Regions from separate parts of the Streptomyces sp. NRRL F-5755 genome, predicted to be linked through region 4. Evidence: riboswitches for the same ligand, from Rfam matches in the RefSeq annotation. Region 4 holds a riboswitch; each other region holds the start of a gene.
The links. Region 4 has a riboswitch for cyclic di-AMP ahead of ADK86_RS33230 (C40 family peptidase). Riboswitches for the same ligand answer to the same signal wherever they lie in the genome.
Positions count from the first base shown of each region.

Region 1: linked by a shared signal. The riboswitch ahead of ADK86_RS02845 (M23 family metallopeptidase) and the one ahead of ADK86_RS33230 (C40 family peptidase) in region 4 are both predicted to bind cyclic di-AMP.
Region 2: linked by a shared signal. The riboswitch ahead of ADK86_RS15990 (NlpC/P60 family protein) and the one ahead of ADK86_RS33230 (C40 family peptidase) in region 4 are both predicted to bind cyclic di-AMP.
Region 3: linked by a shared signal. The riboswitch ahead of ADK86_RS14210 (transglycosylase family protein) and the one ahead of ADK86_RS33230 (C40 family peptidase) in region 4 are both predicted to bind cyclic di-AMP.

Region 1 is NZ_LGCW01000013.1:23,602-28,789, reverse strand. It holds gene ADK86_RS02855 (HPr family phosphocarrier protein) at 65-346, shown strand; gene ADK86_RS02850 (GntR family transcriptional regulator) at 653-1,345, opposite strand; gene ADK86_RS02845 (M23 family metallopeptidase) at 1,571-2,368, opposite strand; cyclic di-AMP (ydaO/yuaA leader) riboswitch at 2,382-2,536, opposite strand; gene ADK86_RS45580 (hypothetical protein) at 2,581-2,718, opposite strand; gene ADK86_RS02840 (M16 family metallopeptidase) at 2,788-4,155, opposite strand; gene ADK86_RS02835 (M16 family metallopeptidase) at 4,176-5,188, opposite strand, start outside.
Region 2 is NZ_LGCW01000161.1:4,185-9,372, reverse strand. It holds gene ADK86_RS16000 (M23 family metallopeptidase) at 1-780, shown strand, start outside; gene pcrA (DNA helicase PcrA) at 862-3,339, opposite strand; cyclic di-AMP (ydaO/yuaA leader) riboswitch at 3,592-3,784, shown strand; gene ADK86_RS15990 (NlpC/P60 family protein) at 3,792-4,973, shown strand; gene ADK86_RS15985 (hypothetical protein) at 5,030-5,188, opposite strand, start outside.
Region 3 is NZ_LGCW01000115.1:78,545-83,732, forward strand. It holds gene ADK86_RS14190 (LysR family transcriptional regulator) at 1-152, shown strand, start outside; gene ADK86_RS14195 (DUF6479 family protein) at 337-735, shown strand; gene ADK86_RS14200 (cytochrome P450 family protein) at 817-2,088, shown strand; gene ADK86_RS14205 (transglycosylase family protein) at 2,296-3,282, shown strand; cyclic di-AMP (ydaO/yuaA leader) riboswitch at 3,486-3,695, shown strand; gene ADK86_RS14210 (transglycosylase family protein) at 3,699-4,388, shown strand; gene eno (phosphopyruvate hydratase) at 4,766-5,188, shown strand, end outside.
Region 4 is NZ_LGCW01000298.1:32,560-37,747, forward strand. It holds gene ADK86_RS33215 (helix-turn-helix domain-containing protein) at 1-660, opposite strand, end outside; gene ADK86_RS33220 (ATP-binding protein) at 962-1,390, shown strand; gene ADK86_RS33225 (DUF6328 family protein) at 2,204-2,776, opposite strand; gene ADK86_RS33230 (C40 family peptidase) at 2,962-3,435, opposite strand; cyclic di-AMP (ydaO/yuaA leader) riboswitch at 3,439-3,603, opposite strand; gene ADK86_RS33235 (hypothetical protein) at 4,124-4,429, opposite strand; gene ADK86_RS33240 (ATP-dependent Clp protease proteolytic subunit) at 4,436-5,071, opposite strand.

The DNA of each region.
Region 1 (5,188 bases), on a different contig from region 4:
CGGAGCACTCCCGGCATCATGAGACACTGGTCTAGACAACTTCGACGACTTGAAGGGCAACACCATGGCTGAGCGCCGCGTCAATGTCGGTTGGGCCGAGGGTCTGCACGCCCGCCCCGCCTCGATCTTCGTTCGTGCTGCCACCGCCTCCGGGGTTCCGGTGACGATCGCCAAGGCCGACGGCAACCCGGTCAACGCGGCCTCCATGCTGGCCGTGCTGGGCCTCGGCGCCCAGGGCGGCGAGGAGATCGTGCTGGCCTCCGACGCCGAGGGCGCCGACGCCGCGCTCGACCGTCTCGCCAAGCTGGTCGCCGAGGGCCTTGAGGAGCTCCCGGAGACCGTCTGAACCGCTTCGCGGATCGAGGTGCGCGCGGCCCCGCCGCGGTGACCGGGTGGACCGGCGCCGGGCGGGGCCGTTGCTTTTGCCTTCTCACGCGTTCCGGTACGGCCATGGGGGCCTTACCGCGATACGGGTGGGGCCTTATCGGCTGCCGTGCGCGCCGGATTCGGGCAGGCCCGGCCGGAGAATTCCGTACGGCAATTCACCGCAGCGCGTGATATCTGGGGCGCGCGATTTCCCGGGCGCTCCCCATCCGCGCTGCTGCCGCCCTTTCGAAGAATCCGTGTCCCGCTCTTGTATACGGCGGATGTGTTAATTCCGTTCGCTCACCGTGTTGACGGGCTGTTTCGGGGTCCTCACGGCCGGGCCCGGCACTTCGGCCCGCAGCATGTACGCCCCGCGCGAGCGCTCGACATGCGCCGCCATCAGGGTGCGCGCCCGCTCCGCGTCGCCCCGGCTCACCGCGTCCAGCACCGCGCCGTGCTCCTCCCAGGAGCGCTCCTCGCGGGCCGCCGGCTCGACCGCGTACATCCAGTCGATCTTGCGCCGGAGCTGGGTGAGGAGCGCCGCCAGGCTCGCGCTGCCGGACGCCTGGGCGAGCGTCTCGTGGAACCAGCCGTCCAGTTGGCGCAGCTCGGCGCGCTGGCCGTGCCGGGCGCGCTCCCGGCCCAGCCGGACGATGCCGCGCAGCACCTTCAGATGGGCGGCGGTGCGGCGGGCGGCGGCGCGGGCCGCGCCCAGCGGCTCCAGCAGGCCGCGGATGTCCAGGAGGTCGGCCGCCTCGCGCTCCGTGGGCGCGGCCACGCAGGCGCCCGCGTGGTGCCGGATGGTGACGAAGCCCTCCGACTCCAGTGTGCGCAGCGCCTCGCGCACGGGGACGCGGGAGACTCCGTACCGGCCGGCCAGCAACTCCTCGATCAGCCGGCTGCCCGGCGGGAGGACGCCGGATACGATGTCGTCCCGCATCGCCGTGCACACCGCATGCGCGGAAATATGGCCTCGCATCGTCCGTGCCTCCGCCGTCATTCCCGGGAAACGTCCGCCTATTGCCGCCGGGCGGCGGCATTCGACGTGACTCTATTCGACGGGGACGGGATTTCCGACGGCCGCGGCGCATTCATGGATATTTTTTGGCCAGCCGGGAAACACGGCACCGGCGGGCCGGTGATTCCGGAAACGCCGGTGCCCCGGCCGTGAGGGCCGGGGCACCGGGTGGGGACGGGGTGTACGTCAGACGTTGACGCCGTGCGAGCGCAGGTAGGCGACCGGGTCCATGTCGGAGCCGTACTGGGCCGAGGTGCGGGCCTCGAAGTGCAGGTGCGGCCCGGTGGTGTTGCCGGTGTTGCCCGACAGGGCGATCTGCTGGCCCGGCGTGACGGTCTGGCCGACCGAGACGCTGATGGACGACAGGTGGCCGTACTGGGTGTAGGTGCCGTCGTTCATCTTGATGACGACGTTGTTCCCGTACGCGCCGCCCCAGCCGGCCTCGACGACGGTGCCGGAGCCCACGGCGTGGACGGTGGTCCCGGAGTCGGCGTGGAAGTCGATGCCGGTGTGGCTGCCGGAGGACCACAGGCCGCTGGACGCCTTGTAGCTGGTGGAGACGTAGGAGCCGTCGACGGGGGCGACGTACGTCAGCAGGCGCTTGCGCTCGGCCTCGCGGGCGGCGCGCTCCTCGGCCTCCCGCTGCTTCTTGGCCTCGGCCTCGGCCTTGCGCTTGGCCTCCGCGGCCTGCTGACGTGCCTCGGCCTCGGCCCTGGCCTGCGCGGCGGCCGCGTCGGCGGCCTCCTGCTGCGCGTCGGCCTGCGCCTCGACCTGCTCGGCGAGCTCGTCGCCGAGGACGACGGCCTGGTGGAAGCCGGTGTCGTGGGTGTTCGCCTCGTCCGGGTTTCCTGCCGCCAGCGCCGGGGAGGCGACGGTGGCGACGACGCCGGAGGCGGCGAGCGTGGCTATGCCCGCCAGGTTGCGGGTCGCCCGAGCGCTGCGGCTCGGACCACGGTGCTTCCCGGTGCCACGGGTGAACGCCATGGGCTGGCTGTGTCCTTTCCTTCCCTCTCGCCTACCGGGTTAGCTGACGGGTTCGGAGCAGGAAGGTCTCCTACGGGCGCCTCCGGGAAGGCGTCCGATTCACCCCAAGGGACGTGGGTCCCCGGCTCCCCTGGCTCGCGCCGTACGGGGACTCGGCGATGACTGTCCGTGCCGCGGTTGCGGCGGTGATCCCGCGGACAGCCGGATCGACGCTAAACGGGGCCACTTTCGAACGGCAAACAGAACCCCGCTTTTGTGCCGTACGCCACACGTCCATCACGCAACCACCCCCCGCAATTGGGACATAAAGAAGATCCAGTGGCGCGGGCGCACCACTGGATCCGCTTCATGACATCGCGTCACCCGGACGGATCATGACCCGCCGGCCGCCGGGGCCGGGCGACGCCCGTGACGGGCCGTCAGCCCTTGACCACCGTCACCTCGCCGATGCCGAGCGCCTTGACGGGCTCCTCGATCTCGGCCGCGTCGCCCACCAGGACGGTCACCAGCCGGTCCACCGGGAAGGCGTTGACGGCCGCGGCGGTCGCCTCGACCGTGCCGGTCCGCGCCAGCCGGAGGTAGAGCTGCGCCTGGTAGTCGTCCGGGAGCTGCTGCTCGACCTGGTCGGCGAGGGTGCCGGCGACCGCCGCCGCGGTCTCGTACTTCAGGGGCGCGACACCGACCAGGTTCTGGACGGCCACGTCCCGCTCCTCGTCCGTCAGGCCCTCCGCCGCGAGGGTGCGCAGCACCTTCCACAGGTCCTCCAGCGCCGGGCCGGTGGAGGCGGTGTCCACCGAGCCGCTGATGGCGAGCATCGCGGCGCCGTCGCCGTCGGCCGAGGAGCGCAGCACCTGGCCGAAGGCGCGCACCCCGTAGGTGTAGCCCTTCTCCTCGCGCAGCACCCGGTCCAGGCGGGAGGTGAGGGTGCCGCCGAGGCAGTACGTGCCGAGGACCTGCGCGGGCCAGACACGGTCGTGCCGGTCCGGACCGATGCGGCCGATGAGCAGCTGGGTCTGTACGGCGCCGGGGCGGTCGACGATCACCACGCGGCCGGTGTCGTCGGCCGAGATCGGGCTGGCCCTGACCGGCTCGGCGGGCGAACCCGTCCACGTGCCGAGGCTCTCCGCCAGGGCCGCGTCCACGTCGACGCCGGTGAAGTCGCCGACGATGACGGCGGTGGCCGTCGCGGGGCGGACGTGGGCCTCGTAGAAGGCGCGGACGGCCGCGGCGTCGATACGGGAGACGGTCTCCTCGGTGCCCTGGCGCGGCCGGGACATCCGCGAGTCGGCCGGGAACAGCTCCTTGGACAGGGCCATCGCGGCGCGCCGGGCCGGGTTGGCCAGCTCGTGCGGGATCTCGTCGAGGCGGTTGCCCACCAGGCGCTCGACCTCGCCGTCCGGGAAGGCGGGCGCGCGCAGGGCGTCGGCGAGCAGGCCGAGCGCCTTGTCCAGCCGGGAGGCCGGGACCTCCAGGGAGACGCGGACGCCGGGGTGGTCGGCGTGCGAGTCCAGGGTGGCGCCGCAGCGCTCCAGCTCGGCGGCGAACTGCTCGGCATCGTGCTTGTCGGTCCCCTCGGACAGGGCCCGCGCCATGATCGTGGCGACGCCGTCCAGGCCCTCGGGCTCGGCCTCCAGGGGCGCGACGATGTCGATCTCGACGGCGACGACCTGCTGACCGGGGCGGTGGCTGCGCAGGACCGTCAGGCCGTTGGGCAGCTGCGCGCGCTCGGGGGCGGGGAAGGCCCACGGCTTGGGCTCGCCGCCGGCCGGCTGCGGGTGGAAGGTCATCGTGCTGCTGACGGCGTCGCTCACTGGGCCGCCTCCTCGTCGTTGTCCTCGGCGGCGGTCGGCTCGGTCGGCTCGTACACGAGGACCGCGCGGTTGTCGGGGCGCAGCCGGGCCTTGGCGACCTCCTGCACCTCCTGCGGGGTGATGTCCGGGACGCGCCGCACGGCGGTCAGGGCGAGCTGCGGGTCGCCGAACAGGACCGCGTAACGGCACAGTTCGTCGGCGCGCCCGGCGGCCGTGGCGAGCCGGTCCAGCCACTCGCGCTCCAACTGGGCCTGCGCGCGCTCCATCTCCTCGGGGCTCGGGCCCTCCTCGGCGAAGCGGGCCAGCTCCTCGTCCACGGCGCGCTCGATGTCCGGCACCTCGACGCCGCCGGAGGTCTTCACGTCCAGCCAGCCGAGCGAGGGGGCGCCGGCCAGCCGCAGCAGGCCGAAGCCCGCGGCCACGGCCGAGCGGTCGCGGCGCACCAGCCGGTTGTACAGGCGCGAGGACTCGCCGCCGCCGAGCACCGTCAGCGCCAGGTCGGCGGCGTCGGCCTCGCGGGTGCCGTCCTGCGGGAGGCGGTAGGCGGCCATCAGGGCGCGGGACGGGACGTCCTCCTCGACGACCTCGCGCAGCTCCGTGCCGATGACGTCCGGGAGGGAGCCGTCCCGGGGCGGCTGCTTGCCCTCGTGGCCCGGGATGGAGCCGAAGTACTTCTCCACCCAGGCGAGGGTCTGCTCGGGGTCGATGTCGCCGACGATCGACAGCACCGCGTTGTTGGGCGCGTAGTACGTACGGAAGAAGGCCCGCGCGTCCTCCAGGGAGGCGGCGTCCAGGTCGGCCATCGAGCCGATGGGCGTGTGGTGGTACGGGTGGCCCTCCGGGTACGCCATGGCCGTCAGCTTCTCGAAGGCCGTGCCGTAGGGGACGTTGTCGTAGCGCTGGCGGCGCTCGTTCTTGACGACGTCGCGCTGGTTCTCCAGGGACTCCTCGTCCAGCGCCGTCAGCAGGGAGCCCATGCGGTCGGCCTCCAGCCACAGCGCGAGCTCCA
Region 2 (5,188 bases), on a different contig from region 4:
TCCCGCTCGCGCCGTGCCGCGCAGGGCAGCGGGTCGTCCGGCCGCGGTCGCCGCCGTACCGCCAAGCGCTCCGCGCTGCTGACCGTCGCGGTGCCCTCGGTCGCCGCCATGGGTGTGTGCGCCGTCGCCGCCGCCTCCGTCACCAGCGGCGCCGAGAGCGGCGCCAAGGACGGCACGACGACCCAGGCCGCAGGGGACCCCGCGGCCGTGCAGCCGGCCGTCGCCAACAACAAGCTCGACACTCAGCTCGCCAGCCTGAGCGCGGGCGCCGACGACTTCGCCGACCGCGCCAGCCGTACGCAGGAGCGCATCGACCTCAAGGCCCGGCAGCTCGCCGAGAAGAAGCGCAAGGCCGACGAGGCGGCGCGCAAGGAGGCGATGCGCCCCAAGTTCGTGCTGCCCGTCGCGCAGCACGGTCTGAGCGCGCTGTACGGGCAGGCGGGCGTGAACTGGATGTCCGTGCACACCGGCATCGACTTCCCGGTCGGCTTCGGCACGCCCGTCATGGCCGCCACCGACGGCACCGTACGCACCCAGTGGAACTCCGCCTACGGCAACATGGCGATCGTGACCGCCCCCGACGGCACCGAGACCTGGTACTGCCATCTGAGCAGCACCAAGATCCGGTCGGGCAAGGTCAAGGCGGGCGACCAGATCGCGTACTCGGGCAGTTCCGGCAACTCCACGGGACCGCACCTGCACTTCGAGGTGCGCCCGGGCGGCGGCTCGGCCATAGACCCGCTGCCGTGGCTGCGCAGCCACGGGCTCAACCCGAACTGACCGGCCGGCACGGCTGACGCCCCGTCCGGCGCACCCCTTGAGGGAGCGCCGGACAGCTGCGTCAGAGCTTCCCGGCCGGCGTCAGAGCTTCTCCACCGGCGCGTACCGCAGCAGCAGCCGCTTCGGCTTCTCGCCGCCGAAGTCGATCGTCGCCTCCGCGTTGTCGCCGCTGCCCTTGACCGCGACGACCGAGCCCAGACCGAAGCTGTCGTGCGTGACGCGGTCGCCGACCGCCAGCGAGACCACCTCGCGGTCCTTGGCGCGCCGGGTCGCGAAGCCGCTCGGGCCCGCCTTCGTACGCGACGAGGACAGGCCGGAGCCGAAGCCCCCGCCGCCCGTGCCGGAGAGGCTGCCCATCGAGGCGGAGGGCGTCGCGGGGCCCGTGCGCCGCCAGTCCACGTACTTGTCCGGGATCTCCTCCAGGAAGCGGGAGGGCGGGTTGTACGACGGCTGGCCCCAGGCGCTGCGCATCGTGGAGCGGGTCACGTAGAGCCGTTCGCGGGCGCGGGTGATGCCGACGTACGCCAGGCGGCGCTCCTCCTCCAGCTCCTTGGTCTGGCCGAGCGCGCGCATGTGCGGGAAGACGCCGTCCTCCATGCCGGTCAGGAAGACGGTGGGGAACTCCAGGCCCTTGGCGGTGTGCAGCGTCATGAGGGTGATGACGCCGGTGCCCTCCTCGTCCTCGTCCGGAATCTGGTCGGAGTCGGCGACCAGCGCGACCTGCTCCAGGAAGTCGGCGAGGGTGCCGGGGTTCTCCTCGCCGCGGTCCTGCTCGAATTCGAGGGCGACGGCGGCCAGTTCCTGGAGGTTCTCGATGCGGGTCTCGTCCTGCGGGTCGGTCGAGGACTGGAGCTCGGCCAGATAGCCCGTACGCTCCAGGACCGCCTCCAGGACAGTGGCGGGGCCCGCGCCGGACTCGACGATGGTCCGCAGCTCCTCCATGAGCGTGTTGAAGCGCTTGACGGCGTTGGCGGAGCGCGCGGCCATGCCGTACGCCTCGTCGACGCGGCGCAGCGCCTGCGGGAAGGTGATCTTCTCGCGGGCGGACAGCGCGTCGATCATCGCCTCGGCGCGCTCGCCGATGCCGCGCTTGGGCACGTTCAGGATGCGGCGCAGCGGGACGGTGTCCTCGGGGTTGGCGAGGACGCGCAGGTACGCGAGGACGTCGCGGACCTCCTTGCGCTCGTAGAAGCGCACACCGCCGACGACCTTGTAGGGCAGGCCGACCCGGATGAAGATCTCTTCGAAGACGCGGGACTGGGCGTTGGTGCGGTAGAAGACCGCGACATCGCCCGCCTTGGCGTCGCCCGCGTCGGTCAGCCGGTCGATCTCGTCGGCGACGAACTGGGCCTCGTCGTGCTCGGTGTCGGCGACGTAGCCGATGATGCGGGGGCCCTCGCCGGCGTCCGTCCACAGGTTCTTGGGGCGGCGGTTCTCGTTGCGCTCGATGACGGCGTTGGCGGCGCTGAGGATCGTCTGGGAGGAGCGGTAGTTCTGCTCCAGCATGATCGTCGTGGCGTCCGGATAGTCCTCCTCGAACTGGAGGATGTTACGGATCGTGGCGCCGCGGAACGCGTAGATCGACTGGTCGGCGTCACCGACCACGCACAGCTCACCGGCCGACTCGGCAGGCCCCACCAGCTCCCGTACGAGGGTGTACTGGGCGTGGTTGGTGTCCTGGTACTCGTCGACGAGGACGTGCCGGAAGCGGCGGCGGTAGTGATCGGCGACATCGGGGAACGCCTGGAGGAGGTTGACCGTGGTCATGATGATGTCGTCGAAGTCCAGGGCGTTGGCCTCCCGCAGCCGGGCCTGGTACATCGTGTACGCCTCGGCCACCGACTTCTCGAACCCGTCGGCAGCCTGCTGCGCGAAGGTCTCCTCGTCGATGAGCTCGTTCTTGAGGTTGGAGACCTTGGCGCTGAAGGACTTGGGCGGGAACCGCTTGGGGTCGAGGTCCAGATCCCGGCAGACCAGGGCCATCAGGCGCTTGGAGTCGGCCGCGTCGTAGATCGAGAAGGACGACGTGAAGCCCAGCTTCTTGGACTCGCGGCGCAGGATGCGCACGCACGCGCTGTGGAAGGTGGAGACCCACATGGCGTTCGCACGGGGGCCCACCAGGTCCTCGACGCGCTCCTTCATCTCGCCCGCGGCCTTGTTGGTGAAGGTGATCGCGAGGATCTGGCCGGGGTGCACACCGCGGGCGCCGAGCAGGTGCGCGATGCGGTGCGTCAGGACGCGGGTCTTGCCGGAGCCGGCGCCCGCGACGATGAGCAGCGGCCCGCCGCTGTGCACCACGGCGGCCTTCTGCTGGTCGTTCAGCCCCTCCAGGAGGGCGGCGGGGTCCACCGCGGGGCGGGGGGCGCCGTCGCGGTAGTACGGGTCGCGGCCCGGGCCCACGGCGTGCGGGATGCCGCCGGGCACGTCGAAGCGCCCGCCGAACAGGTCGGCCGGGATCTCCTCCTGTGCCGGACCGCTCTCGTCCTCGGGAGGCGGCGGGGGCCCCTCATCCGTGGGTTCGAGGTCCGCCAGGAAACTGTCGTCAAAGAGGCTGCTCATCGCCCATCGAGTGTAGGCCGCCGCACTGACAGCCCGGCCCGAACCGCGAAAACCGGCCGTGTGACCTGGCCCGCCTCCCCCGGCGGGTGGCGGGCGTCACAGGACACGCACCGGTCGCGGAAAGATCACGAAAAGGTTTCGGGCATATCGCACATCAGCCTTCCCAGGAGCCACACGGGTTGGCTACCGTGCTCGCTCGGGCAGCCCGCCGTCCCCGCGGTCGAACAGCGTCCGCACGGGCCGCCCCCGCCGAGTCCGGCCCTGCCGCCAGGCATCCGGAGCCGGGGACCCACACGTACCACCGGGGTGAATCGGCCGGTACGGCGCGAGGTGCCGGGGCACGCGCCCCCAGGACCTCTCCCGCAGCCGTACAGGCCGTAGGGCAAGCCTTCCGCAGTGGCCCGAACCCGACAGCTAACCCGGTAGGCGGTCCACGGAAGGAGGCGCCGACCTTGGCGTCGCACCGCAAGCCGCGCACCCGCATACTCACCTCCCCCGGTAGCCGACGTACGGCCGCCGGGCTCACCACCGCAGCCCTCGCCTCGGTCACCCTGCTCTCGCAGACGGCCGAAGCCGCGCCGAGCCAGCCGAAGCAGTCCATCGAAGAGGTCAAGCAGAAGGTCGACGACCTCTACCGGCAGGCCGAAGTGGCGACCCAGAAGTACAACGCCGTCAAGGAGCAGGCCGACGAGCAGCGCGGCACCGTCGACCGCCTCCTGGACGACACCGCACGGCGCACCCAGAAGATGAACGACGCCCGGCGCCAGTTGGGCACGTACGCCGCGGCCCAGTACCGCAGCGGCGGCATCAGCCCGACCGCGCAGCTGCTCCTGGCCCGTAACCCGCAGCAGTTCGCGGACCGCAGCCACCTGATGGACCAGCTGACCGGCGCGCAGAAGAAGGCCGTCAGCGACTATCAGGAGCAGCAGGCCAAGGCCGTACGCCAGCGGGCCGAGGCGTCCCGGAGCCTGGAGCGGCTCACCGAGACGCAGGCATCCCTGAAGGAGTCCAAGAAGGACGTCCAGGCCAAGCTGGCCGAGGCCCGGCAGCTGCTGTCCCGGCTGACCGCCCAGGAGAAGGCGCGGCTGGCGGAGCTGGAGCGCAAGAAGGAGGCCGAGGCCAAGCGCAAGGCCGAGGAGCTGGCCCGTAAGCAGGCCGAGAAGGAGCGCAAGGAGCGGGAGGACCGCAAACAGCACGACAATCCGGACCCGGGCACCGGAACGCCGGATGGCGGTTCCGGCGGGTCCGGTGGCTCCGGCAGCGGTACGTCCGACGGTTCGTACGCGACCAAGGCCGCCAAGGCGCTCGCGTTCGCCCGCGCGCAGATGGGCAAGCCGTACGTCTGGGGCGCGACGGGCCCGAACTCCTACGACTGCTCCGGCCTGACGCAGGCGGCCTGGAAGGCGGCGGGCGTCTCGCTGCCCCGTACGACCTGGGACCAGGTGAAGGCCGGCGACCGGGTGGCGACCAAGGACCTCAAGCCCGGTGACCTGGTGTTCTTCTACAACGACATCAGCCACGTCGGCATGTACATCGGCGACGGCAAGATGATCCACGCCCCCAAGCCGGGGGCCAGTGTGCGGGTCGAGTCGATCTACTACATGCCGATCTACGGGAGCGTGCGGCCGGCATGAGAAGAGGGCCGTGGGGTGCGCCCCACGGCCCTCGGCAGGTCCTCAGCGGTTGCTGCTCACGTCCACAGCAGCGCGATGAAGATGTTGACCACCGTCAGCAGCCCCACCGCCAGGAAGAAGGGCTTCTCCACCTTCTCCTCGTCGCGCTTCACGTAGACCAGGCCCAGGATCACGACCAGTACGGCGAGCTTCACGCCCAACTTGATGTTGTTGAG
Region 3 (5,188 bases), on a different contig from region 4:
TCCGCAACGCCCCCGCCCGGGTCGAGCGCGTCGTATGGAACCGGCTGGGTCCCTCGCCCGCGGCGGCGGCCTTTCTGGCAGCGCTGGGCGTGGACCCTTCGGCCCCGGAGCCGGACCGGATGCCGACCGTACCGGTTGCTCAGAGCACCTGATCGGCGGTCCGGTTGCTCAAGGCACCTGACCGGCTGCCCGGCCGGCGATCCGATCGCTCAGCGCATCTGACCAACTGCCCAGCAGACCACCGCTGACCTGCGCCTTCGCCCCCGTACCGGCCGGACGGTCCGCTACCGGCCGCCGCCCGCGCATCGTCCCCGCCCACCCGGGTACCCGGGTCAAATGACAGCAACGATCGTTTCGGCCACACCGGCCCAGGACATCGGCTCTGTGCAGCAGGCCGTGGACTTCACCCGGGACATGGTCGTCGGCACCGGTCCGCTGGTCGCCGGGATCGTCATCGTCCTGGGGCTGATCCTCGCCGTGGTCTACGGCAGGCGCCGCCGGGACCGTGAACCCGACCCGCCCGAGCCGGAGACCCAGCCGACGCCGCCCAAGAACCCGACCGGGTACGAGAGCGAGCTGCGCGACCCCAACGAGGTGCCGCGCGACGGCGACCACCGGCTGACCCCGCACGAGCTGCCGGACTACGGCAACGCGCCCACCCGCCACGGCGAGGACCAGAACCGGGAGCGCAAGCGCTGGCAGGAGGGGCACAGCGGCTCGTTCGGCGGGGGTTAACGTCGAGGGGTGCGCCAGCAGACCCCACACCCTTCCGACGAACAGCCCGCGGCCCCCGCCGCGCCCGGCACCGCCTGCCCCGTGTCCGGCCACGGACCGGCGGCCGTCCCGCCCTGCCCGGAACTGTTCACGTGGGAGTTCGCCTCCGACCCGTACCCGGCGTACGCCTGGCTGCGCGAGCACGCGCCCGTACACCGCACCCGGCTGCCCAGCGGTGTCGAAGCCTGGCTGGTGACCCGGTACGCGGACGCGCGGCAGGCGCTCGCCGACACCCGGCTGTCGAAGAACCCGGTGCACCACAGCGAGGCCGCGCACGGCAAGGGCAAGGTCGGCATCCCCGGCGAGCGCGGCGCCAACCTGATGACGCACCTGCTCAACATCGACCCGCCGGACCACACCCGGCTGCGCCGCCTGGTCTCCAAGGCGTTCACGCCGCGCCGTATCGCCCGGTTCGCGCCCCGCGTACAGGAACTGACCGACGCGCTCATCGACTCCTTCGCGGAGCGCGGCGAGGCCGACCTCATCCACGAGTTCGCCTTCCCGCTCCCCATCTACGCCATCTGCGACCTGCTCGGCGTCCCGCGCGAGGACCAGGACGACTTCCGCGACTGGGCCGGGATGATGATCCGGCACGGCGGCGGGCCGCGCGGCGGCGTCGCCCGGTCGGTGAAGAAGATGCGCGGCTACCTCGCCGAGCTGATCCACCGCAAGCGCGAGGCCCTGGGGGAGGAAGGGGCCGACGACCTCATCTCCGGTCTGATCCGCGCTTCCGACCACGGTGAGCACCTGACGGAGAACGAGGCCGCCGCGATGGCCTTCATCCTGCTGTTCGCGGGCTTCGAGACCACCGTCAATCTCATCGGCAACGGCGTGTACCAGCTGCTGCGCCACCCCGACCAGCGCGAACTGCTCCAGAAGGCCGCGGCGGCGGGCGATACGGAGCTGCTCGCCGCCGGGGTCGAGGAACTGCTGCGCTACGACGGCCCGGTCGAGCTGGCCACCTGGCGCTTCGCGACCAGGGACCTGACCCTGGGCGGGCAGCGCATCGCCGAGGGCGACCCGGTCCTGGTCGTGCTCGCCGCCGCCGACCGCGACCCGCGGCGCTTCGCGGAACCGGACGTACTGGACCTGACCCGCCGCGACAACCAGCACCTCGGCTACGGCCACGGCATCCACTACTGCCTGGGCGCGCCGCTGGCCCGCCTCGAAGGCCGGACCGCCATCGCCACGCTGCTGACCCGGCTGCCGGACCTGGAACTCGCCGCCGACCCGGACGATCTGCGGTGGCGCGGCGGACTGATCATGCGGGGGCTGCGAGCCCTGCCGGTGGGGTTCACACCCGTACGGAAGTGATGGTTCCGCTTATACGGAAGTGACGCCATACCCCGTACGGAAGTGACGCCACGTCAGGCCGTGACCTGAGCGTGATCTCCGCTACACCGGCTTGTGACGAGCGGGCCGCACCGCTACTTTCATCCGTCTGAAAGGCCGGGGCGGGCCGTGCGGCCCACGGTCCCGGCCTTTCGACGACAACTCAACCGCCGCTCGAAAGGCAACCGCATGCGCTCCGGGACCGGCCGACACCGTCGCCCCCGTCAGGCTCCGGCCATCTTCGTCACGGCGGGAGTCGCCGGCGGCGCCCTCGCCATGCCCCTGCTCGCCGCCGCCGACGCGCAGGCGGCCGACGCCGCCACCTGGGACCGGGTCGCGCAGTGCGAGAGCGGTGGCGTGTGGAGCGCCAATTCCGGCAACGGTTTCTACGGCGGCCTCCAGCTGACCCAGGAGATGTGGGACAAGAACGGCGGCGGGGCGTACGCCTCGCGCCCCGACCTGGCCAGCCGCTCGCAGCAGATAGCCGTCGCCGAGTCGATCCTCGCCGCGCAGGGGCCGGACACCTGGCCGAGCTGCGCGGTGAACGCGGGGCTCAAGAAGGGCGGTGGCAGACCGGACGTGGACCCGGGCACCACCCCGTCGCCGGAGCCCTCCTCGTCGGCCCCTTCCTCCAGGCCCTCCCCCTCCACTCCCGCCGAGCCGTCGCCCTCCGGCTCCGGCAAGCCGTCCCGGACGCCCGAGCCCGGCGGCACGCGGACCCCGGAGCCGAAGCCGTCGCCGACCGACCCGTCCCGCAGCGGCGACGCGTCCCGTACGCCGGACCCGTCCGGTACGGGCCGTACGGACGACCCGGCCACTCCCGGCGGCGACAAGGCCACGGAGCCCACCACACCTCCGTCCCCGGGCGGCAAGCACCGCGGCAAGCCCAGCGAGGACGAGGGGCCCGCCACGGGCACCGGAGGCACGGGTGACGCGGGCCGGTCCGGCGGGGAGCACCCGTCGCGCGGCGGTGACGCGCACCGTACGGACCCGGCGTCGCCCGGCGACTACACCGTGCGGCCGGGTGACAACCTGTCAGTTATCGCCGAGGACCGCGGGGTCTCCGGGGGCTGGCCGGCGCTGTACAAGGCCAACAAAGGTGTCATCGGGGGCGATCCGGACCTCATCCACCCTGGCCAGCGCCTTGATCTGACCGCCGAACCGAGTGGTTCGTAAGTAATTGACCGGTTTGGTGAAAGTGAGACATGGATCTCGTTCGGCAACCCGCCGTCCGCCCTGTCCGTTGTTTCCAAACCTGCGACGACCTGCGGAAATGTGATGATCCTGTGATGTCTGAGGGTCAACTGGCCTCAGATGTAGGGGTTTGAACCGGCGGGCCGTTCGTGTTTACCGTCTTCATCGCTCGCCAAAGCGGGCCCTTCAGCCACACGCCGAATCCTGCCGGTGGCCGGAGGTCATACGTCGCGACAGCGCCGAAGGCAGGAGCGGGGGACCCAAGGTAAGTCGCCGGCCCCGCCCGCGGAAGCGGGACAGCCGGCTTGGGGTGAAGCCGCGTGGAAGCTCACGCGGCCGGGCCACTCACAGCCCGAACCCGACAGCTCACCTCGTAGGCGTCGGTGAGGAAACGAACCATGCTGAACACCAAGGGCAAGCACCGCCGTCCCTCCAAGGCCGTCCGCGTCGCCACGCTGGCCGGTGTCGCCGGTGCCGCTGTGGCCGTCCCGCTGATGGGCGCCACCTCTGCCTCCGCCGCGAACAACTGGGACGCCGTCGCCCAGTGCGAGTCCGGCGGCAACTGGTCGATCAACACCGGCAACGGCTACTACGGTGGCCTGCAGTTCACCAACTCCAGCTGGAAGGCCGCCGGCGGCACCAAGTACGCCCCGCGCGCCGACATGGCCTCCAAGAGCCAGCAGATCGCCGCGGCCGAGCGCCTGCTCGCCATCCAGGGCCCGGGCGCCTGGACCTGCGCCGGCGGCCACCTGGGCAAGGGCAACTCGAACGCCACGGCCGAGGGCGGCTCCTCGCAGGGCTCCCACAAGTCCTACAAGTCGAAGCGCTCCTACTCGGCGCCGCAGCACTCCTCGCGGTCCGAGGCCCGTAAGCAGGGCGAGGAGCTGGCCCGCAAGACCCCGGCCCCGTCCCACAAGTCGACGCCGAAGTCGAACCCCAAGGGCAACTACACCGTCAAGTCCGGTGACACCCTCGCCAAGATCGCCGCTTCCCACGGCACCAACTGGAAGTCGGTCTACGAGAACAACAAGTCCGTCATCGGCGGCAACCCCAACCTGATCTTCCCGGGTCAGAAGCTGGCCGTCTGAGCCCGCTGAAACCCGACGGCCCCCGGGTGACCGTGTCGCCCCGTACGTACGGCGGTACGCACGGAACGGCACGCGCCCGGGGCCGGGCCGCTCGCACCGGGAATCCGCTCATCCCGTGAGACCGCCCCGCCACGGCGTGTGAACCCCCGCACGCGCCGCGGCGGGGCTTCTCCCTTTCCGCCGGCCGCCCGGCTCCGCAGCGGGCCCGTACCACCCACGCGCCCACTTCCCCGTACAGCGAACATTGCGCCCGTACGTCCCGTGAACAGGGCCTTTGCGGGTGTTTTCGTCCCAAGGGCCGGGCTGGCGGCGAGCGGAACCCCGGGAGGCCGTTAGGCTCGTGCTGCAGAACTCCAGACACCCATGAAGGAGACAACGTGCCGTCCATCGACGTCGTCGTAGCTCGCGAGATCCTCGACTCGCGAGGCAATCCCACGGTCGAGGTCGAGGTCGGCCTCGACGACGGCAGCACCGGCCGTGCCGCCGTTCCGTCCGGCGCCTCCACCGGCGCCTTCGAGGCCATCGAGCTGCGGGACGGGGACCCGAACCGCTACCTGGGCAAGGGCGTGGAGAAGGCCGTCCTCGCGGTCATCGAGCAGATCGGCCCGGAGCTGGTCGGCTACGACGCCACCGAGCAGCGCCTGATCGACCAGGCCATGTTCGACCTGGACGCCACCGACAACAAGGGCTCGCTCGGCGCCAACGCCATCCTGGGCGTCTCCCTGGCCGTCGCGCACGCCGCCTCCGAGGCCAGCGACCTGCCGCTGTTCCGCTACCTGGGCGGCCCGAACGCCCACGTG
Region 4 (5,188 bases):
GATGTGCACACCGGCCGCGAAGGGCAGCACCTGTAGTCGCACATGCGGCAATTGCCCCATGTCCAGAATGTGGCGGAGCTGCGCCGCCATCACCCGGGGCGAGGAGATCTCCCGCCGCAGCACCGCCTCGTCCAGCACCGCCCACAGCTCCAGCGGCCGCGCGCCCCGCAGCACCTCCTGACGGGCCATGCGCACCTCCACCAGCTCGTCGATCTGCCGCGCGGGCAGGTCCGACAGCGTCGCGCGGGTCACCGTCCGCGCGTAGTCCGCCGTCTGGAGCAGCCCCGGCACCACCGTCGTCTCCAGCGTGCGCGCCCGCGACGCCCCGAACTCCAGGCTGATGAAGTCCCGGTACTCCGGCGGCAACAGGTCCCGGTGGGTGTGCCACCAGCCCCGCCGGGCGGTACCGTCCTGCGCGCCGCCCCCGCACAGCGCCGCGAGCAGGGCGCGCAGCTCCGCGTCCCGGACGCCGTACACGTCCAGCAGCAGTTCGACATCGCCCGGTTTCACCCCGCTGCGCCCGGTCTCGATGCGGCTGACCTTGGACTGGTGCCATCCCACCCGGCGGGCCGCCTCGCCGCTGGTGAGTCCGGCGAGCGCCCGCTGACGCCGTAATTCGGCACCCAGCTTGCGACGGCGTACCACGGGCCCGTGCCCCATGCCTGTTCCTCCGTCCCGTTCCGCGAGGCCATCCCGTGCGCGCACCCGGCCCCGGTGGCCGATTCCGATCCGACAGTGTGCCGCGCAAATACGGTCTCGCGTAGCAGAGTTCACTGCTTCGGGCGACAGATATATGCACATCTTGGTGGATGACCCGTCACAGTCGCAGCAGGAGTGGCAGTCTGGCGCACAGCAGCGGTCCGAGGCCGGAGACGAGGGTGCCGAAAAGACCGGACAGCGACGGCGGCTTCCTCCGGCGGCGGGCCGGAGCCGAGCCTCGGTGGGAAAGGGACGGGTCGCGATGGCAGACCATCAGGAATCCTCACTCACTCTGCCCAGCACACCGGCTTCGGTCGCCGAGGCCCGCAGGTACGTCACGGGTGTGCTCGCCGAATGGGGCCTGCCGGACCGGACGGAGACGGCCGACACCGTGCGCCTGATCGTCTCGGAGCTGGCCACCAACGCCGTGCAGCACACCTTCGGCCGGTCCCCGGTCTTCACCGTCGATGTCCGGCTCGACCGCGACGAGCGGCTGCGCATCGGGGTCACCGACGACCATCCGCGCTGGCCGAAGCGGCTGCCGGCGGCCGTCCAGCAGGACAACGGGCGCGGCATGGTGATCGTCCGCTTCCTCACGGCGGAGTCCGGCGGACAGCTCACGGTCGAGCCGACGCAAGCCGGGGGCAAGACGGTGTGGATCACGCTGCCGTGGAAGCTGTTCCTTCCGTAGCGGCCCGGCCCGCCCCGCGGCGCCTCACGGCTTGGCGAGAAAGCGCGGCCTGCGGCGCCGGCCCCCGCCGCACGCGCAGCCCACGCCGTCGCCCCGCCCCTGCCGGTACGTAGGACTGCTCTCCCGCCCGCAGCGGGAACAGCGGCACGGCCACGGCTCGTAGGCACCGGGGCAGGGGACGAGCGGCGTGAGCCCGGCCGCGTACATGACGCGTTCGGCGACGGTGGCCGGCCCGGGGGCGGGCGGGGCCGCGGCGACCGGGGGCACGGCCGAAGCCGTGGTGACGGGAGGAGCGGCAGGCGCGGGCGGAACCGTGGGTGGCGGGGGAGGCGCGAACGCCGGCGGGGATACGGGCGCAGGGGAAGGCGCGGGACCGCCTGGTACGGGAGAGCCCGGAAAGGGACCGCCCTGTACGGGAGCGCCTGGCACAGGACCGCCCGGTACAGGACCGCCGTTCACCGGTTCCCCGCCCGCGAGATCGCCCGGATGCCATTGGTGCAGGCAGGAGGCGCACCACCACAGGAGTTCGCCGGCGCCGTAGACCCCCTCGTCCTCCCACAGCACGTCCGTGCTGCCGCAGGCCGGGCAGGGGGCGGCGGGGGAGCGGCGGCGCAGAAGTCCGCGCAGGTTCACGAGTCGGTCCCGGTGTGCGGGGGCTGGGGCAGGTGCGTGTGCATGGGTCTCCTCACGTGCTAAGGAGACTCCATCGGTTCGCCGTCGCCAAAGCAAGGACGACCAGGTCACAAAAGATTTCCACCGCGCGGTGTCCGGCGGCCTCCCGGGCGACCACGGGGGTTCTCCGAGCGGGACGGCTCAGGAGGACGAGTCGCGCACCGCCGGCTTGATGTGCCCGTTCCGGTGCCCCAGTACGCGCGGCAGCAGCGCCCACAGGCCGCCGCAGGTCACCAGCGTCACGGACCCCGCCGTCACGCCCGCGCCGCGTCCCAGCACGACGTCGACCACGAGCAGTACGGCACCGGCCAGCGCCAGCGCGAGCACCGCCATGCCGGCCGCCGTCAGACGCGCCGAGACCTCCACGATCAGCCTCTTCGCGCGCCGCCGGAACAGCACCCGGTGCACCGCCGCCGGCGCCGTGAGCAGCAGCGTCGCCAGCACGGCCAACAGCAACGTACCGACGTAGAAGGCGCGTTGCGTGGTGTCCAGGGACACGAAGCGCGGCGTGAAGGCCAGCGTCAGCAAGAACGCGAACAGGATCTGCACCCCGGTCTGCAGGACGCGCAGTTCCTGGAGCAGTTCGCCGAAGTTGCGGTCGTAGCGCTCCAAAGGCGTCTCGTTGCGGTCCGCGCACACGGCGTACCGGTCGGATCCGGACTGCTGGTGCGATCGGGGCGATGCGTTCCGGTCGTCTTCGGTGAGGGGGGCCATTGTGTCCGGGTATCCACCGACGCGTTGAACATTCCTGACGCGCTCCTGTGCGGACGGGTGCCCTGACGCGCGTACGGGCGCCGGTGCGCGTACCCCGGTACGGGGCCCGGGGCGCACCCGGCCCCGTACGCACGCTCTTTCAGGACAGTTGCAGGCCGTCTACAGGACAGCTCGGTACGGCCGCGTCAGCGGACCCTGCCGTACGAGACGCTGCGCGACCAGATGCGCTCCAGGCGCACCACGGTGCCCGGCTTGGGCGCGTGCCAGATCTTGCCGTTGCCCGCGTAGATGCCCACGTGGTACACCCCTCGGCGCGAGTGGAAGAAGACCAGGTCGCCGAGGCGGCGCGCGGATGCGGACAGGTGCCGGGTGCGGTTGTACTGGGCCGCCGCGGTGCGTGGGAGCCGCTTGCCGGCCCGTTTGAACGAGTACAGCGTCAGCCCCGAGCAGTCGAAACGGTACGGCCCGGTGGCCCCGTACTTGTACGGCGAGCCCTTCTTGGAGGCGGCTATCCGCAGTGCCGCCGCCGAACTCGACGCGGCTTCGGCCTCCGCCGAGGCTCCCGGTACGACCAGTGTTCCGCCGACCGTGGCCAGTGCGACGGCGGACACCAGTCCGGCTCGCACCAGCAGGGGGGACATGGTGGTACGCGCACTCATGCGCAACCCTTCGTCAGCCGCCGACGAAGGAGTACCTGTCGGGTTCGGGCAGGCGAAGATGCCCGGTCGCGGTGGCGACTTCACCCCAAGGGCCCGTGCGGCCGCGGTGGCCGCCGGTCCCGTCGTGCTCGGGTCCTCCGCTCCTGCCGATCCAGGCGCATCGACCGGACATCCGGTACGGCGGCAGGATTGGGCGTCCGCCCGGACCGCCCCACCGCGGTGGCGGGGGCTTGTCGTCGGAGCGATCGTTGCGCAACCGGCGCCCGGATTCCGAGCAGAAACGGCGATATGTGAGTTTGGTCACGTATGCGCCGTTCAGGTGGACAGTGGGCGTTTCGCGGGGGCGCCGAGAAGGGTGAGGACTCGCGTACCAGGCCCGGAACCGGGGGTTCCGGGCGACACGTACGCAGGCCGCGCAAGCCGTGTGACGCAGAGCGCGACCCCGCGGCTACGCCGTTCGGGCGAGCCCGATCGGGCTCCGTGTCGGCATGTTCCTGTGCTCTTGGGGTGCTCCGGCGCCTCCTGTCCTGCTCTGTCGCTCCCGTCCGGCACGTTCCTGTTGGGGCGGTTGGGCCCCAAAAGGCGGCAGTGGGCAGGGAGGAGGGCACCCGACCCCCGTACGAGCGCCCTCCGGATGCGCGCGGCGCGACGTCAACTCCGGGCGTCGGCCGCGCGGTGAGGGCGCGGGTCAGCTACGCGCCGGGGGTACGGAAACGAGCCGCGCGCGGCGCTCACCGTCCAGGACGCGCAGGGCCTGCGTCAGCGTGCCGGAATGCACCTCGTTCTCACCCCGGTCGTGCATCAGCGTCAACGCGTCCCGCAGGGCGATGGACTTGCCGACCAGGGCCTGTGCGGCACGCAGCCCGCCGTAGGTGTCCGTGCCGCGTGCCGGGTTGATCCGGCCCAGCAGGTCCAGGACCGCCAAGTAGCTGTCGATGAACTCGCCCTCGGCGCGGGTCAGTGCGGGCAGCGGCGGCAGTTCGGGTGGCAGCATCCCGGCTCACCTCGCGCCGAGTGCCGCCGGGCGCGGCTTGCGGCTGCGGGTGAGTCCGTCGATCAGCCCGTACTCGACGGCGGCCGCGGCGTCGAGGATCTTGTCGCGTTCGAGGTCTTCGGTGATCTGCTCGACGGGCCGGCCGGTGTGCTTCGCGAGCAGTTCCTCCAGCAGCGCGCGCGTGCGCAGCAGTTCGTCGGCCTGGATGCGCAGGTCGTCGGCCTGGCCCTGCACCGGTTCGCCGAACGAGGGCTGGTGGATGAGTATCCGGGCGCCCGGCAGGGCGAGGCGCTTGCCGGGCGTACCGGCCGCCAGCAGCACCGCGGCGGCGGAGGCCGCCTGCCCCAGGCAGATGGTTTCGACGTCGCAGCCCACGAACTGCATCGAGTCGTAGATCGCGGTCATCGCGGTGAACGAGCCGCCGGGCGAGTTGATGTAGAGCGAGATGTCCCGGTCGGGCGCGTCGTAGTCGAGGTGCATGAGCTGCGCGATCACGTCGTTGGCCGCGGTGTCGTCGATCGGTGTGCCGAGGAAGATGATCCGCTCGCTGAGCAGCTTGGAGTACGGGTCCATGGTCCGGGCCCCGTACGAGGTGCGCTCGGTGAACTCCGGGAGGACATATCGGGCCTCGGGGCGGTTCATGGGGACTCCTCTTCGCTGTCCATCTGTAAAGAATGTACAGAACGTACGTAGAGCTTGATGGGAGCATGGTTCCGGTGCCGAAGGCAATGGCTGCCGGGGGTGAAGTGCCGGGCGCTC